DNA from 3 places in the Rossellomorea oryzaecorticis genome. Region 2 is predicted to be linked to each of the others. Evidence: riboswitches for the same ligand, from Rfam matches in the RefSeq annotation. Region 2 holds a riboswitch; each other region holds the start of a gene.

Region 1 (6,023 bases), on a different contig from region 2:
ATGAACTATGATGAAGTCCGTTTAAATGTCTACAGCAGCAATGAGCAAGCGATAAAGCTGTACGAAAAAATGGGGTTCCGAGATTTAAATAAATTTATGAAGCTTGACTTGTGAAAGCAATTCGGGAAAAAGTGTTTTAAGCGAAGAAAAATCCGAACAATCATTTGATATTCTTTTAAGGAGAATTCGAATGAGTTCGGATTTTTTAGTATATGGGTCTTTCAGTGAACGATTACTTCGCGATGAACATCTGGGTCCAGTACATACCTTGACTGTCATCCTTGGCAATTCCGACACCGATATGAGTCAGCTGTCCGTTCAGGATGTTTTTCCTGTGACCGGGACTGTTCATCCAGGCGTTTACAACTGATTCGGGGGTTTTTTGACCAACTGCAATATTTTCAGCTGCAGATGAATATTGGACCCCGAAATTCTGCATCATTTCAAATGGAGATCCGTAAGTCGGAGAGGTATGGGAAAAATAGTCCTTATCTTTCATATCCTCTGATTTCATTTCAGCCACATTGGAAAGTTCTCCATCTGTCTTAAGTTCGCCCAGTCCGTTCTTTTTGCGTTCCTGGTTCGTTAAGTCGATTACCTGTTTCACAAATCCGCTTGCCTCTGAAGGCTGAGCTTCTTCCTGAGTCTGATCTGCATTGGGTTCTGGTTGTGCTTTGTTTGGTTCCTGAGCAGTTTCTCCGCCCTGTTGGGTGAAATCCTCACCCGGGTCTAAGTGGGTGAACTCTCGTAACTGTCCATTAGGGTCAATGGGGGCCATGAAGCGGTGAAGAGCATTTTGATTACCTTCGTTTACATTATTTCCGTTCATATCAGCCATTTTGTCCTGATTTAAATCGGTACGGGGTCTGTCTGCATTTTGTAGTTCACAGGGTCATAGCGTACGTTTTGAGTATCGGTGAGGTTGTCATCCCCGTTATTCGTATTGCATGCCGTTAACAGCATAAGGGGAATCATTGTGCATATGCTTAACCATTTAAAATGTTTTTTCAAGTCCTTTTCCTCCAGTTGTTTTTATTGCATTTTCCCGTCCGGTGCGGGTCGAGACAGTTCTTAATATTTGCACCCGGGATGAGGGGTATGCCGTGAAATATGTGGGAAATGGGGGAGGAAAAGACGTTCTGAGATTGTATGGAATTCCCGAAGTGGTGCCTGGCTCAAAATGGGGATTTTGAGCCAGGCACAAAACATATGATTTGAGCCAGGAACCAATTATCAACTGGATCCCGGCGCCGATGTATCTGGTACATTAGATCACTTTGTACCAGGTACGAAGCGTTGGTAGTTATCAGGTACAAGGTATCAAGGTTGTGCCAGGAACAAAATGCCTCGTTTGTGCCTGGCACCACGCATTGGCAGGACATTTGATACTTATAAAAAGGGGATTGCCAACCACCAATCGAATACATAAACAACCATGTTAAATAAGGAGGGTTCATCATGACGGACAGAAAAAGGCTTCGGGACCTCGGTGTGGAAATCGGTTCTTTTCCATGCGGCCCGGATAACAGTATCACGGATATTGGCGGGGTGAAGGTGGGGCATCAAACGCTTCATTATGAGAAAAATGGGAGGGTGGTCCGGACAGGGGTGACGGCTATATTGCCCCATGGAGGGAATCTATTCAGGGAAAAAGTCTTTGCAGCGAGCCATGTGATCAACGGGTTTGGCAAAACCGCGGGCACGATCCAAATCGAAGAGCTGGGCGTGCTGGAGAGTCCGATCATGCTGACGAATACACTTTCAGTCGGTGATGTCATGAAGGGGACCGTAGAGTTTTTGATGGAGCAGTGTCCAGAGATTGGAGACACGACAGGGACGGTGAATGTGTTTGTCGGTGAGTGCAATGATGGATACCTGAATGATATCCGGGGGCTTCATGTGACTGCGGACGATGCATGCCAGGCGATTAGAAATGCCCGTTCAGGATTGGTGGATGAAGGATGTGTCGGGGCGGGGACCGGGATGCTTTGTCTTGGGTATAAGGGAGGCGCCGGGACAAGCTCGAGGCGAGGCACCGTTGGAGCGGATGAATATACTGTAGGAGCATTAGTAGTGGCTAATTTCGGCAGGCGGCGGGACCTTTCCCTCGATACCGGCCTCCCGAAGGAAGAACAGGAGGTCCCCGACGGATCGATTATGATCATCCTCGCGACAGACGCCCCAATGAATGATAGACAGCTCAAGCGGCTGGCCAAGCGGGCTTCATTCGGCCTGTCCAGGACCGGATCGTATGCTGCGCACGGGAGCGGTGATATTGTCCTCGCATTCTCCACTGCCCATAAGGTCCCGCATCAACCGGACGAGTCCAATACAACCACTTATCCGTTCATCAAAGAAGACGGAGAGCTCATTTCTACCCTGTTCGAAATGGCTGTTGAGTGTGTCGAAGAAGCGATTTGGAATGCCCTGGCCAAGGCAGAAACAACCACCGGAAGGAATGGCCGGCTTGTGGAAGCCATTCCGCCGGAGCTGCTTGCCGGTTTAAGGAAATAAGGAAAAGGGAAATGGTATCCTGCCTTTAAAATGACTTTTTCCCAGGGAAAAGAGGAAGGATAAGATGAAGGTTGAAGAATGAAAGGAAGTGAAACGATGAATTACACACCGCTGCCTCTCTCTTTTTACGAGCAGCCCACGCTGGAACTGGCGCAGGGCTTATTAGGATGTGTGCTCGTGAAGGAAACCGAAGAAGGAATCGCTTCGGGTTATATCGTGGAAACAGAAGCGTATCTCGGTCCGGAAGACAGGGCCGCCCACAGCTTCGGCAACCGCCGGACAAAACGGACGGAAATCATGTTTCATGAAGCCGGCCGGGTTTATACATATTTGATGCATACCCATTGCCTTGTGAATGTTGTCGCTGCAGAAATCGGGGTGCCGAATGCCATCCTGATAAGGGCAGTCGAACCGCTGGAGGGACTCGACTTAATGACAGAGAGAAGGAAGGGCCATCCGATGAAAAACTGGACGAGCGGCCCGGGCAAATTGACGAAAGCATTAGGGATCACGATGGAGGACTATGGAAGGTTCTATACTGAACCCCCGCTTATCATATCAGAAGGGTATACCCCGCCTGAGATTGCCGCCGGTAAAAGAATTGGAATCGATAACTCGGGGGAAGCAAAAGATTATCCGTGGCGCTTCTGGGTGAAGGGAAATCCTTATGTCTCCAGATGAACAACCAGATTCTAAATTTTCAAATAAATAATAGAAAAATAATCCCAATGTACTAGTTTTATGGTATATTTTACTTAATAAGACCTTATTCTACATAAAATGATACATTTCGCATTGGGAGCTGTGAACCTGACTGATAGATGGGCGCTTGCATTCAGGGGAGCTAGTGGCGCAACCGACCACATACGAAGGAATTTACGTTCTTTCATGTGGTCTTTTTTTATGCCGTTCAAACGTCCAAAAACTCTTAACAAAGAAAGTACAGGGGATTTATGAATATTTTTACGATTTTTCAAAATGACTATATCTATCATGATTATCAGCCGTTATTCACGATGGGGCATACCCCGTCGCTTTATGGATATGAGGCGCTGATGAGGAATACCCATAAGGAAAATCCTGAAACGCTTTTCCAGACAGCGATGAGGGCGAACATCTTATATAAGCTGGATACCTTGTCGATCACAAAGGCAATCGAGGGTTTTCTCGGTCATCACAATGGAAGCGGGAAGCTATTCGTGAATGTCTATGTGACGACACTTTTACATCCAAGCTTCCACACTTACTTCGATCATCTCATGGAAACATACCCCGGAGCACGCGGCCGGTTGATCCTGGAATTGAATGAATCGACTCCGGACGAACTTTGGCAGAACCCTTTATTGTTGAGAACGCTGAAAAGCCTTAAACGATACGATGTTTTATATGCTATTGATGATTTCGGACAAGGGACGGCCTCGATAAAGAAGTCCATCGAATTTGAACCCGATATCATCAAGCTTGATCGGTATTTTGCCAAAGAGCTTGCCTGGAGTAAAAGGAAACAGAGATTCATCTCTTTCTTTCAACAATTTTACGGAAATGATGCAATCATTATTTTGGAAGGAATTGAAAAGGAAGAAGATATGCTGGCAGCCAAAGAACTTGGCATTACCATTGGGCAGGGATATTTTCTCGGGAAGCCGAGTAAGCTGCTTGCATAATAACAAAAAGGCTTGAATAGGAGTTGTCGGGGAACGGAAACTTCATATGAAATGAAATTGTTTTAATTGAAATGAAATTGAAAAAATTTACAGCTTCCTTTAAACTGAAGAAAAAGGAAAAAGGGGATTATTATGAGGGTTTTGAAGTTTCCGATGAAAATGATATTTTATTATTTTCTTGGTTTGATGGGTATTTTGGCTGTTAGTATAGCTCCTCAAGCATTCAGTGAGCGAGGAGTGTATAACTTCATAGGTTACTTCGAAGAATTCATCAAGTTTATATTTTATTTCATTGAGCCGGAGAATTGGATTTATTATTACAAGAATCAACCTGTTGAGCTGTTGGAATTTCTATGGACGCCATACCTATACTCCTTAAAGATTTTGGGGGGAGCTTTGGCCATAGGTCTCGGGCTTGCACTAATTTTAAATTTGATTACCGTCTTTCTGCCCCGCTGGTTGACTGAACCGATCAAGAAGCTTCTAAATCTGCTTGAAACTGTTCCGGATCTGATGTTTGCTTTTCTTCTCCAATTATTCATTGTTTTTATATTCAAAAAATTCGGTGTTGAGTTAATGCTATTTACCGCTTACGGGGAAGAGACGGTATATCTTGCCCCGATGATTACTCTCGCTGTCATACCGATGATCTCTTTTTTTCGGATTCTTCTTTTAATTACAGAAGAGGAATTTATGAAACCCCATATTGAATTCGCACAAAGCAAAGGGTTATCAAAATGGAAAATATTCCGTTCACATGTAATGAAAAATGTGTCACCGAGCTTTTTTTATCATGGAAAAATCATTATCTGGGGCATGCTCTCAAGTTTGTTCATCATCGAAACAATTTTTAATACGAGAGGAATAACGTACTTCATCACTGATGATTTCAGGCCGATTGTCATTGCAGTCTCCCTATTACTCATTTTCACCCCATTCTTTGTCATATATCAAGGAGTATATCTGTGGGTGAATGATGGAAGCGGGGAAGACCTTACTAAATATAAGAAAGACCGCAATCACTTTCGGGAATGGAGAATATGGGTATGGGCTGCCACCCTCAGAAAGTTATGGTGGCAGCATATGCATAACCCTAAGTTTGCAGCCGGATTCAGCATGATTTTTATCATGATCGCGTATAGTTTCATATTTCCGCTGTTTAAAGAAAAACCTATCAACTTTATTAATTACATGAAAAATGATGAAGGGCGGATTATCTCAGCACCGCCGCATCCTCCATCCAAAGAGATGATTTTAGGATCTGATTTTTTTGGATACAGCATCATGGATCAAATGATTGTGGGGGCTAAATATACACTTTTATTTGCGTTGATCGTTGCGTTTTTAAGGGTCGTAGGAGGGTTCTACCTTGGTGTGGTGTATCACTTTCATTTAAAAGAATACCGGAAAAACTGGCTGGACCGGATGGTGGATTCCATCCATTTCCTTCCTTTGAGTTTGATTGCTTATTTATTGCTGAGACCCGTATTATGGGGTTCTCCTGCTCAGGGATTTCAAAATTCAATATTTGAACGGCTGATTTTTGAAGCTATCCTGCTGACGATACTGGTATTACCCTTAACCACCGTGCTTATCGGGAATGAATTGAAGTTGATAGGAAAGAAAGACTTTGTTCTTTCTGCCAAGCTGCTTGGAGGAAGTAATAAGCATTTGCTGTGGACCCATTTATTCCCCCATTTGGCACCTCGGCTATTCATTATTTTCGGCCATCAATTCATTCAGACGCTGCTCATATTAGTTCACCTAGGTTTATTTCACTTATTCTTGGGAGGAACGATCATCACGCGCGGCGACATGCCTGACCCGCCTAAGACCGGTACCTTT
Region 2 (6,023 bases):
CAATCAGGATGACGGCCCCAATGATGATCGTGTTCAGAAACGTGAGCTGGGTCAGGAGACTGCCCGGTTTTCTGCGGTTATCCATTGAATTTATACCCCATTCCCCTTACCGTTTCAATAAAATTCATGCTCGTACACGCCTGGAGTTTTTGCCGGAGGTGCCGGATGTGAACATCGATCGTCCGTTCCGAAACCACTTTTTCGTGGAGTTCATACAGGGTGTCGAGGATTTGCTGACGTGAGATGATCTGTCCCGGATGCTTCATGAGAAGGTGCAGAATCCTGAATTCGAAACCAGTGAGATCTATGGGATTCCCCTTATATGACACTACACCTTTTTTGGCTTTGAGTACAAGACCGTTCCGGCTCAGCTTTTGACAGCGGTCGGATGTCCTGCGGAGGACCGTTTCGACCCGGGTTACAAGCTCGCTCGGACTGAAGGGCTTTGTGACGTAGTCATCCGCCCCTGTCTTCAACCCCGTTATCCGGTCGAATTCACTTGTTTTCGCCGTCACCATGATGATGCCGATATCGCTTTTTTCCTCCTCGCGAATCCAGGTGCACAGCTCTTCACCCTGGATCTTCGGCAGCATCAAGTCGAGGATCGCAAAGCAGGGATCGCACTCCTTAAACAGACGCTTCCCTTCTTCTCCGTCCTCTGCCTCGAATACTTCATAGCCTTCTTTTTCAAGAAAAATCCTGATCAGTTTCCTGATCTTAGCATCATCCTCCACGACAAGGATGCTCTTATTCTGAACGTTCACGACAATTTCCTCCTATGTTGAAAACAAACTGAACACAGACAGATAAGCAGAAATCTGCTGCATCTTACCGCTGAAAACAAGCAGCCCCATCGCAACCATCAGGGCCCCGTTGAACTTCGCAAGCTTCGGCAGGATCCTGTTCACCTTTTTCATCACGGTGAATGTCTTCGTAATCATCAGTGAAATGATCAGGAACGGAAGCGCGAGTCCCAGTGAATACACGATGAGGAGCAGTATTCCCTGCGTCAGGGTCGAGCTGGCCCCGGCAAGCAGCAGGATTGATGATAACGTGATGCCGACGCACGGGGACCATCCGCTCGCAAATGCCATTCCAAGCATAACGGAACCGAAGGCGGTCCCTTTTTTCTTCACCTCAAACTGCTTTCCGCCCTTCATCAGGAAGGAAAACGAAATCCAGCCCATCATCTGCAGGCCGAAGACGATAATGAGGATCCCGGCGATCTGTTCTATGTATAATCTGTATTCCGAAAATAACCCTCCGAGCAGGCTTGCGGAAGCCCCCATCAGAATGAAGATGAAAGAAAAACCGGCGATGAAACCGAATGACCGGATAAACACCACTTTCCTCTCCACCTGAATCCTTCCTCCCTCCGCCTGGCCGCCTGTCAAATGACTCACATAAGCCGGCAAGAGCGGAAACACACAAGGCGAGAAAAACGACAGCGCCCCTGCTGCGAGCGCAAACCAAATTGATACTTCTACCATACATTGTTCACTCCTTTTATACCAATAGTATGGCGGGGGAATGTTAAGGGTTTGTTAAGAGGGTAGGGATTTTTTTGTGGTTGGGGATTGGGGGGGGGTTGGGTGGGGGTGGTGCCTGGCTCAGATTCGGTGTTTTGAGCCAGGTTCAATTACGGGGGATTGAGCCTGGAACGATTTTTGTACCTGGTACAATTCCAGCGGTTTGTACCAGGTACACATTCTGCATTATTGGTGCCAGGCACAGATTGGGTGATTTGTGCCTGGCACCAGCAACCCTCCATCTTTACCCCTTACGCACCACAATATAATAAACTGAAGGGTGCAAATGCCCGACTTCCGTTTCGAACCCGGCTGTCTCGAGCTGCTGTGCCAGTTCATCAGATGGAATCCGCTCTTCCAGCGGCGGTCCCATTTCTGACTCCACTGCCTCCCAGTCCAGGATGAGCCAAAGGCCATCGTCCGTCAGCATGTCGCTAAGGTCTTGGAATACTTTGGTGAGATTGGGCACCTCATGTAAAACAAAGGCAGATACGATTTTATCCAGGGTGTTCTTGTTGAAGCTTAAGTATTCGAGCGAAGATTTTTCGTATTCGATGTTCGAGACGCCAGCTTCCCCTGCACGGTGCTGGAGATATTCGAGCATTTCTTGCTGCAGGTCGACGGCATGAACCTTAGTATCGACTTCCTTCGCGATCGGCAGTGTCAAATAGCCGTTTCCGCAGCCGAGGTCTGCGACGAGGTCATCTTTTTTTAATTGAAGAAGCTGAAGTACTTTTTCCACCGGCACCATTTCCTGACGCTTTGGATCGAGCAGTTTTGAAGCTTTGTGATGTTCGAATAAATGTCCGTGTCCTTCCATGATTGGTCCCTCCTGTTAATAAGATACGTTTCCATAGACTGCTTATTTCTCTATTGTCTTCGTTTTTCCTGGTAAATAGACTTTTAAAAGGAAAATCGCCTTACGATACCCCTTTATGTATTAGAGTATGATATGTATCTTTCAGGCAATCAAGTAATTGCTCTCGGGAATCAAAAAAACCGGCTGTCAAAGTGGACACCCGGAGTTTATCATATAATGGCTCTATCTTTTGAATCGGCCGATTGGGATCCTTTCAGTGCTTCCAGGATCATCATTAAGTAAAAGCCTGTGTTGCCTCCGCGGCGGTCGATCACCTTGATGTCGTCAACGATCCTCTTTACCTCTTCATAACCCAGCCTGCTTAATACCATGTCGCTGATTTCCTCTGCTGTATAGGAGCTGAACTTTTTCAAAGTGGAACGGTTTCTCCTGCAAAAGCTGCGCAACTGTCTTCTTATGTCGGAAATATTTCCTTGTTCCATCTTCACTTCTCCTTTCCAAACCTGAACTTCCATAGGCTTCAGAGACAGTAGTTTTATTAAAATAAAAATTGCCCGCCAAAAAGAATGGCAGGCAGTAAATGATGAAACAGCGTCATTTATCTTCCAATCCTTTTCGGCAGCCCGGCGGTCATAGTTTCGGAAACGTTAGATCCGTGGCTTTGCGTCCTAATCTTTCGAATTAGTTTGCCTTTATCGCAGGTTGATACGTAGTACAAATGATGTGTATTTGAGTTTTTACAATAATACTATAGTACCAGCATTACCCAAGTTTTAAAAGTGTTTTTTGTGTGAAAATTTTCTTTTTTCGACATTAATTTCATTATACATGATTGCGTATGGTTTGTAAGGGGAAGGAATTATTCTTTTATGAATATCCTATAAGGATAAGGGTTTCTTGTGGAATGTTTTTATCCAAAAAAATCCTGCCATAAACCTATGGCAGGATTCTATCAAGCTGCTATTCTATTAAAGGTTGATATATCTACGCGGGTTTATAGCATTTGATTTCGCCGCATTCCAAGAACCTTGGTGAAGTTCGAAGTGAAGATGCTGTCCGAAAGAATATCCTGTATTACCCATGTAACCGATTTGCTGACCTTTATCGATAGGTTGTCCTGAGCTTACCAGGGCAGAAGACATATGGGCATACACTGTAGTAAAGGTTTGTCCGTTGATTGAGTGCGTGATGTACACAACGTTTCCGTAACTTGAGCTGTAATGACTCTTGATGACATATCCATCTGCTGCTGCAACAACTGGAACAGTTCCGCGAGCTGCAATATCCGTACCGTAGTGGTAGCGGGATTCCCCGTTTAACGTATCCCAGCCAAATTCAGTAGTAATGGCACCGGATGCTGGTCTTGTCCATGCTCCGGAACTTACAGGAACGCTGGCTGGTGCTGAAGCCGATGCGGAAGAGCCTCCGCTGCTGCTTGAAGTTGTAGAAGCTTTAGCCTTCTTGGCTGCTGCTGCCGCTGCAGCTTCTGCCTGTCTCTTCTTCTCAAGTTCTCGCTGACGGGCAAGTTCAGCCAAACGGGCCTGTTCTGCCTGGATTTCTCCTCCGATTTGCTGTTCCATTTTAGCTAATTCATTAGATTCTTTTTGCAAGTTCACTTTTTCTTTTTCAAGTGAAGCCTGCTGCTTTTCAAGCTGCTTGAACAATTCAGCTTTTTGGGCTTTTTCGCTGTTAAGGTCTTGCTTCAATGTTTCAAGGCTTGCTTTATCGCTTTCTAATTCTGCTAATTTCGTTTCAACTTGTGATTTCTTCTTCTCTAATTCTTCCTGGTCTCTCTTTTGCTCGTCCATGATTTTTTTATCTGCACTCACAATCGTGTTTACTGCAGTGACCCGGTTGATGAAGTCACCGAAGCTTTCAGCGCCGAGAAGGACATCAAGATAGTTTGCAGAGCCGCCTTTTTCCTGAATCGCACGTGCACGTTCTTTTAAAAGTTCGTTACGCTCTTTGATTTTTTCTTCGAGCTCTTTGATTTCTTCTTTTAACTGATCGATTTCTGCATTTGTTTCATCGATCTCTTTCGCTTTTTCAGCGATTTTATTTTCTGTATCTCTTATCTTCGCATCGAACTCAGCGATTTTCGCTTTGATTTCCTGCTGCTTGCTGATGTTTGCGTTGATTTCTGATTTCTTTTTATTAATTTCACCGTTGATTTTATCTTTTTGAGAAGAAACCTCTCCTTGTTTCTTCTTCAGATCCTCTACGGATGTAGCGTTGGCCGTTGTTCCCATTGCCGGGAAACTGCCGATTGTTAATGCTGCTGCAATTGCTAATGATACAAAATGCTTCTTGTTCAAGCGGCTCGCTCCTTTCAGCTTCTATCAACCTGTTAATTTAGACTTTTAAGAATTTACGTACAGACATAAAGCTTCCCCAGGCGCCAATCAGGCATCCCATTAAGAGGATCAATCCGTTTACCTGATAGATGAACGGGGTAAAGTCCAATATCTGAATAAAGTTATTTTGAAGTTTTGGCTCAATAAAATTGTAAGCGTAGTAATAACCAGTTGTAACAAGAGCAATCGGGATAATAGAACCTAAAACACCAAGCCATAATCCTTCAAGGACGAACGGCCAGCGGACGAACCAGTTGGTTGCACCCACGAGTTTCATTATCTCGATTTCTCTTCTTCTAGCGACGATCGTTATTTTTATCGTATTTGAGATGAGGAACATCGCTGTGAACAATAGACCGATGATCAGCACCAATCCGACGTTTCTGCTCATTTCAAGGATATTGAATAACTTTTCGATTTTCGCTTCCCCGTATAATGCTTCGTTGACATTTTCATACTTGCCTATTTCAGCGGCAATCTTGCCTGTATCACGGGGATCTTTCGCTTTAACGATGAATACATCATAAAGCGGGTTATCTTGCTCGAATAATCTGAAATCGTCACCGAGATCTTTTACCAGATTCTGAAGTTCTTCCTCTTTGGAGGAATATTCGACGGTTTCGACTCCACTTATTTTATCAATCTTGTCTTCTATGACTTTAACTTCTTCTTTCTTCGTCCCAATTTCGAGAAGTACGCGAATTTCGACATCTTTCTCTATATCGGTTGCCACCTTGTTCATGTTTAGCATCAAGACGATAAAAACACCAACAAGTAATAATGTGACGGTTACTGCACTGACGGATGCGAAGGTCATCCAGCCGTTTCGGCCGATGCTCTTAAAACTTTCCCTGAAGTGACGGGCAAACGTTCTAGCCTTCATAACCGTAATCACCTCGCTGTTCATCCCGGACAATCCGGCCATTCTCGATGGCGATTACCCGATGCTTGATTGTATTTACGATTTCCCGGTTATGTGTAGCCATGATCACGGTAGTACCGCGGTTTGCGATTTCCTCAAGGATATTCATGATGTCCCAGGAGGTTTCAGGATCGAGATTCCCTGTAGGCTCGTCCGCAATCACCAGCTTTGGTGTATTGACGATCGACCTTGCAATCGAGACCCTCTGTTGCTCTCCTCCTGAAAGCTCATTCGGAAGCATCCTTGCTTTATGTTTAAGGCCTACCAGCTCAAGTACATCCATTACACGCTTCTTGATCTGTTTCGGCTGCTCTTCGATTACTTCGAGTGCAAACGCGACATTTTCATAAATCGTCAATGTAGGAAGCAGTTTAAAATCCTGGAAGACCACTCCTATA
Region 3 (6,023 bases), on a different contig from region 2:
AAAGCCAAGCGCGACGAACTCGTCGACCGCTTCCAAAACGGCGATTTCCCGGTCTTCCTTCTATCATTGAAGGCTGGCGGAACCGGCTTGAACCTGACCGCCGCCAACCACGTCGTCCACTACGACCGCTGGTGGAACCCTGCCGTCGAAAACCAAGCCACCGACCGTGCCTACCGGATCGGACAAAAACGCTTCGTCCATGTTCATAAGCTGGTGTCATCTGGGACACTTGAAGAAAAAATCGATGCCATGCTCGAAAAGAAACAGGCCCTGAACGACGAAATCATCAGAAGCGACCAATGGGTCACAGAATTGTACGATCAGGATTTGGAATCGTTATTGGTGTTGGAATAGATTATGTATGCCCCCCTTTCATTGCAGGAAGGGGTTTTTTTGTTGTTGTTTTGTTGTTATGGATGCTGGTGTCCAAGTAACTACTACTTAGTTGATTGGAGCTCCAGGCACTCGACTCCTGCGGGAAAAGCGAGTCAAGGGAGACCCCACAGGCGTGAAACGCCGAGGAGGCTCCCGACCGCCCGCGGAAAGCGAGTGCCTGGAGCGGAAATCAACGAGCAACGTTCAGTTCTTAAAACGACAAAAAAACAGCCGGCTCCAACGGAAACCGACCCTACATGAAGACATATTGGGGAACGTACAAAACTACTTCACTGCTACTTACAATCTTCTATTTCTAACGAGGTATGTTAGAGGGATGCCGCGGAGACATGATGAAAATTGGACATTGAGACAAGACTTACAGGTTGGATAAAACGTTTAAATAGTGTTTTTTCGTATGAAGGTTTCTAAGATGAGGAATGCATTCGGGGTTCCTTAAGATGTGGTCTTGAGGGCAGGATTCGGGTATTCAAACCCTTGTTCCAGTGCAGTTACCCGTTGTGAAAGATAGAAGTTTTCGACATTAGTGCGGGCCACTTTCTTGATCAGTTCTTCGTTCAATTTTTCAAGTCGATCGATTCGCTGTTCCAGCGTTTGCAGGGTTGCCAATGGGTCCCCTCCCTTCTTTTAAAATGGCAGTTCGACAGGTTCTTTCTCCGGCGGTTTCTCAGAATACTGCTGTTCCCGGTCAGCCGCAGGCCTAGGATCCATGAACCGGATGGAATCAGCTACTACCTCAGTAACATAAACCCGTTTACCTTGATCATTCTCATAATTACGCGTCTGGATTCGGCCGGTGATGCCGACGACGGATCCTTTCCGGCAGTATTTCTCCGTGTTATCTGCCGCCTTGTTCCATATCTTGCACATGACGAAATCCGTTTCCACCTGCCCCTGCTGGTTTTTAAACTGGCGGTTGACGGCGACTGTTACACTCAGGACCGACCGGCCTTCCATCGTTTTCCTTGCTTCGGGATCCTTGGTCAGCCTGCCCACCAGGGTGACTTGATTGATCACTTTTGTTCTACCCCCTCTCTTCTGGAATGATCTCATCTTACACTCACCAATCCACGGGTGTAAAATCGGGAATTTCATAAATTCATAGCCGAATCAGAGCTGAATTCACTAAATTCACCTAGGGAGATTTGCCATTTCTGAAGCAAAATAACACCAAAAATCGTAAATCCACTTTTTTTAGCACAATTTACTTATTAGGGATTCTTTTACCGCTGTGATATAATTTTTATAATTAAACCCTAATCATAGGAGATGTTCGTTCATGAAAACCTTTAAAGTGATTTCACTGCAGGTAGTGGATAATGATGAACTCCAGGATTTTGATATTGAGGACGGTCTTATCATCAATAAAGAGGATGGGAAGAGTACGTGGCTAGTGGAAACATATATGTCTCAAAAATATCTTGAGTTTTTCCAGAAGGCTCAGCAGCAAAAGGGTGATCTGGAAATCCAGGTTGTCATTTCAAACAAGGCGAACGATCCCGCTGCTTTCATGACATCCATTCGCGGTATTAAAAAAATGAACGGCCGGATGAGTGTTTTATTTGAGGGTAAATTGAAGAAACAGCGCAATGAATATGCGGAATTATTATTGGATGACTTATTGCAAAAAGGATATACCGGGGATGAACTGGTGAAGGAATTCCGAGAAAAAATGGTATCGAAACCGCGTCTGCCTGTTACTTCAAAACCAAGCGTCTAATTTTTCACAACAATATGTAAACTTCTTATAGAGTAGCCGTTGACTGTTTGATATAATATAAGTATCGAAACGATTTTATAGGCAGGTGTCCACCATGATCGGGGAAAGAGTCAAGAAATATAGACAGGAAAAACGAATGTCTATGACGGAACTGGCTGAAAAAGCTGGGGTTGCCAAGTCATATCTGAGCTCGATTGAGCGAAACATTCAACAGAACCCATCCATTCAGTTCTTGGAAAAAGTCTCTGCCGCATTGGGGATTTCAATGGACGCGTTGTTGCATGATGAATCAGAAAATAATTCTGTTGACCGCGAATGGATCAAAATCGCAGAGGAAGCAATGGATTCCGGTATTACAAAAGAACAATTCCGGGAGTTTATTGAATTTAATAAATGGAAATTGGGCAACAAATAAAGTCTTGCAGCGAGCTGCAAGACTTTTCTTATCATACTGCTTCGTATTCCGTTTTTCTCTTTGTTTTGTTTTGTAAATAGTCCCGAATCTCTTCCTTGGATATCCCTGCAGACAATGCTTCTTTGATTAGTTCCACCCATTCTAAATCAAGTTCTTTGTTCACCTTACATACCCTCCTAAAATACAAAACAGTATTTCAGGCAGCCCAGCCATCATTGTATTCCCGCATCACTTTCCACTATGTACATGCAGCATACGGTAGATCTGTGACTTTGCGTCCCTATCTTTCAATAGGTTTGCCCTTGTCTGATGTATCCTTTGTCCTGAGTCTATTATACCTAGAACAAATAAAATGTTTTGTTGTTTTTTGTCTTTTCTGATAATTTAATTAACTCTTTTTTCTTCCACTTATAACCAGTTTATGACAAATTAAACAGTAAAATTTCTCTTTTACCGGATTTTATAAAGGTATTTGTCGAATTCCTTGCAGATTTTCACTTGATTGTTTATACCTCCCGATTATTTTTTCTCTCTGACGTTTTCCATCAGACAAGGACTTTTGAAATGTCACCCCATAGAGAGGTAACTGGGTAAGGTCGTTTCCGCATGAAGGACAAATCCACTCACCTGATTCAGAACTGCTAAAAGAATTACGGGTGCAACGATTGCATATCTTTTTATACATTCCTCTTCATCTTCCTTCCCATCATTCTTTTTTACCCTGGAGGTTCCTTTTTATTAATAAAATCATTATTCCTGTTATCAAACAGCCAATACCTAGAAATAAAATATTAAACAGATTCGTAGCAGTATTCGGAAGTTTAGGTCCCTGTGATGATACGGGCGAGGCTGATCTATTAACATCAGGATTCACTTGAGTACGATCAGGAGTTATTTTACCAGGCTGGTCGTTATCGTCTGTATTTGGATCATCAGAATCTGGATGTTCTGGAGTACCATCATCGTCTTTGGAGTCGTCATCCGGTGTGGCGGGGTCATCTAATTCGGCTATTATGATAATTTCAAAATGAGCTGATGTTCCCTGATACTCGTTTCCTAATTCATATGGCATTTTTACCATAAAGTTCAATGTGTCGGAATCGGATTTCAATAAATGCTTAGGCAGGAAACCTTTAAAGTTACGTAGTTTATCATTAAATAGTGATTCTGAGTTTTCTGAAAGTACTTCAAGTTCCAGCTCGTTAAAAAGCTTGTTATGACTTGATTTATTGACGACCCGCAAAGAATAATCTATAGATTCATTTCCCGCGTTTTCTATTGACAAGGTTCGTTCAGCCCAATCTCCGGGTTTCATGTTATTAATCTTAAATAAGAATTTATCAGATGGATGAAGAATAATATTCCCAACTTTAGATGCACTGACTGGTTGACTGCTTGTTACAATCATTAAAAGAATTATGAGAGCACTAATATAAACTTTATTCCTCATAGCCTTCCTCCTAGTACACAATTTACCCGGTGCAAAACTCCTTCGTTCTCTTTAGTGAACAACTTTTGTTCATTATAGATTATTATAAGGTTTTATTAAAATTGAAAATATATCATTTTTTCTTAATAAAGAACAACAGACTCTTTAATACTCTTATTATCTTTATTTTTCTAACTATTTCAAATTTTATTTATTTGCTTTTGTTCTATATAATGAATTAAAAGTGTTAAGGGTGAGAGTATATATGGTTGGTGACCGAATTAAAGAACTCCGCACAAATTTAAATTTAACTATTAATGAACTGGCACATCTATCTCAAGTTTCAAAATCCTATATTAGTTCGATTGAACGTGGATTACAAAAAAACCCTTCAATTAAAGTTCTGAAAAAATTAGCTGTTACATTACAGGTTCCCCTTGAATCCATCATTTCTTTTGGCAAGCATGAAATTACATTAGACGAAGAATGGATAGAACCGTTGGAGGAGGCAATCGATCAAGGCTTAACAAAAGAAGAATTTCATGAGTTTTTGTCTTTTTTCCAATATAAAAGGATGAAAAAAATCGATGAATAAACTACTAATGATATTGGTTCTACTTTTATTCACAGTAGGATTTGGAATGATTATGTATTCTGTGAAAGAAATTGAAATACATAAATACGAAGAAAAAGAGGCATTAGCGCAAGCAAAAGAGGCGATCAAAGAGGATGAGCCAAACGAATCAGTTGATTCCGTTTCTATCCAACCAAGGACAGTAAATTATGAATTTGAAAAAGGGGATACAATCGGGATACTAAACATTCCTAAATTAAAGAAAGAACTTCCCATCATTGAGGGAACAAACGCTGACGAGTTAAAAAAAGGAGTCGGTCATCACTCCTCTACAAAGCTTCCTGAACAAAATGACCAAATTTTCCTTGCAGGACATCGCGACTCTGTATTCAGGAATATTGGTGAATTGGAAAATGGGGACACTTTATCAATTGTGTTAAAATTAGGGACTTACAGGTATGAGATTTTCAATATGTATGTGGTTGATGAACATGACCTAACTGTAATCCGATCAACAAACCCTCAAGAAATTCTCACTTTATCAACTTGTTACCCATTCAATATTATAGGACCTTCCTCAGAAAGATACATCATTGAAGCAAAAAGACTCCATTAAAAAGCTCCTGCTCACTTGAGTCAGGAGTTTTAATGGATAATATCGCTGTAAAAGGGGGACTGATCTGAATAATGGGTATTTATAAGTTCTTCGATAATAAAATCAATGTCCACCCGCCTATAGTCTCTGTCAGGTAATTCTTCATTAAAAGTTTGGTAATATAATATCTGGGCAAGTTTATAATCTTCCAGTGACGGCCCTTGAGAATAACTTAGTTTTTTTTTGAAGAGTTCTCTAACTTCTCCAAAAGAAATCTTGCTTCTGCTTTACAGGAAAAGTCATAATCCGTCCCTTGACCTTGCTGAAGTTCTTCAATTTCTTTTATTTGGTCCTCGGTTGGTGTTTCAGAAAGTACTTTTTCAATCGTCTGATTGATTTTTAAAGCTAAATCCTGATGAAATTCAGGGTCGTTTTTTATTTCCTCATCTAGGCTTTTATACCATGAAGCATTTTCAGTTATGTATGATCGCCAGTCTTTAATAAAATCTTCTATATCGAATTTGTCTTCTTCCCATTGAATCGAAGCCATGTAGTGTTCAAATGATGTCTTTATAGAACGGGTTATACTTATTTTTGTACCCGATGGTAAATTTTTTAACATGAAGTAAAGTACCCCCTAACTTGGTAAACAATTCTTATTAATGTTACTATACCATAACAGTATTTTTATAAATAGATGATGCACATCTGTAAAATATGGTAATAAAAGAATATGTTTACTTTTTGCTTTGCTTATATTTAAATTTTACAATATTACGTAAAGACACGCAATTTTAACCTACATCAACCTTTATCTTATTCATTATAACAAAATAATAAAAAACAGAGACAGTCCGAACCATCTCTGCTTTTAAAGGTATTACTCGTCCTTAT

The links. Region 2 has a riboswitch for cyclic di-GMP ahead of ACKA06_RS05425 (hypothetical protein). Riboswitches for the same ligand answer to the same signal wherever they lie in the genome.
Region 1: it holds a riboswitch for cyclic di-GMP, as region 2 does, so the genes downstream of both, ACKA06_RS19680 (EAL domain-containing protein) here and ACKA06_RS05425 (hypothetical protein) in region 2, are expected to answer to the same signal.
Region 3: it holds a riboswitch for cyclic di-GMP, as region 2 does, so the genes downstream of both, ACKA06_RS13280 (anti-repressor SinI family protein) here and ACKA06_RS05425 (hypothetical protein) in region 2, are expected to answer to the same signal.

Annotation. Positions count from the first base shown of each region.
Region 1 covers NZ_JBJOSA010000027.1:25,254-31,276, forward strand. Annotated here, with positions in the region: gene ACKA06_RS19655 (GNAT family N-acetyltransferase) at 1-114, shown strand, start outside; gene ACKA06_RS19660 (CAP domain-containing protein) at 233-829, opposite strand; gene ACKA06_RS19665 (hypothetical protein) at 850-1,011, opposite strand; gene ACKA06_RS19670 (DmpA family aminopeptidase) at 1,459-2,514, shown strand; gene ACKA06_RS19675 (DNA-3-methyladenine glycosylase) at 2,593-3,195, shown strand; cyclic di-GMP riboswitch class II at 3,304-3,385, shown strand; gene ACKA06_RS19680 (EAL domain-containing protein) at 3,468-4,178, shown strand; gene ACKA06_RS19685 (ABC transporter permease subunit) at 4,311-6,023, shown strand, end outside.
Region 2 covers NZ_JBJOSA010000003.1:245,193-251,215, forward strand. Annotated here, with positions in the region: gene ACKA06_RS05405 (HAMP domain-containing sensor histidine kinase) at 1-85, opposite strand, end outside; gene ACKA06_RS05410 (response regulator transcription factor) at 78-764, opposite strand; gene ACKA06_RS05415 (cytochrome c biogenesis CcdA family protein) at 777-1,490, opposite strand; gene ACKA06_RS05420 (class I SAM-dependent methyltransferase) at 1,774-2,349, opposite strand; gene ACKA06_RS05425 (hypothetical protein) at 2,559-2,831, opposite strand; cyclic di-GMP riboswitch class I at 2,964-3,050, opposite strand; gene ACKA06_RS05430 (murein hydrolase activator EnvC family protein) at 3,318-4,664, opposite strand; gene ftsX (permease-like cell division protein FtsX) at 4,702-5,586, opposite strand; gene ftsE (cell division ATP-binding protein FtsE) at 5,576-6,023, opposite strand, start outside.
Region 3 covers NZ_JBJOSA010000010.1:114,969-120,991, reverse strand. Annotated here, with positions in the region: gene ACKA06_RS13305 (DEAD/DEAH box helicase) at 1-354, shown strand, start outside; gene ACKA06_RS13300 (hypothetical protein) at 832-1,005, opposite strand; gene ACKA06_RS13295 (single-stranded DNA-binding protein) at 1,024-1,413, opposite strand; gene ACKA06_RS13290 (YwpF-like family protein) at 1,676-2,116, shown strand; gene ACKA06_RS13285 (helix-turn-helix domain-containing protein) at 2,211-2,531, shown strand; gene ACKA06_RS13280 (anti-repressor SinI family protein) at 2,563-2,694, opposite strand; cyclic di-GMP riboswitch class I at 2,728-2,842, opposite strand; gene ACKA06_RS13275 (LPXTG cell wall anchor domain-containing protein) at 3,238-3,981, opposite strand; gene ACKA06_RS13270 (helix-turn-helix domain-containing protein) at 4,226-4,555, shown strand; gene ACKA06_RS13265 (class D sortase) at 4,548-5,150, shown strand; gene ACKA06_RS13260 (hypothetical protein) at 5,362-5,751, opposite strand; gene ACKA06_RS13255 (hypothetical protein) at 6,010-6,023, opposite strand, start outside.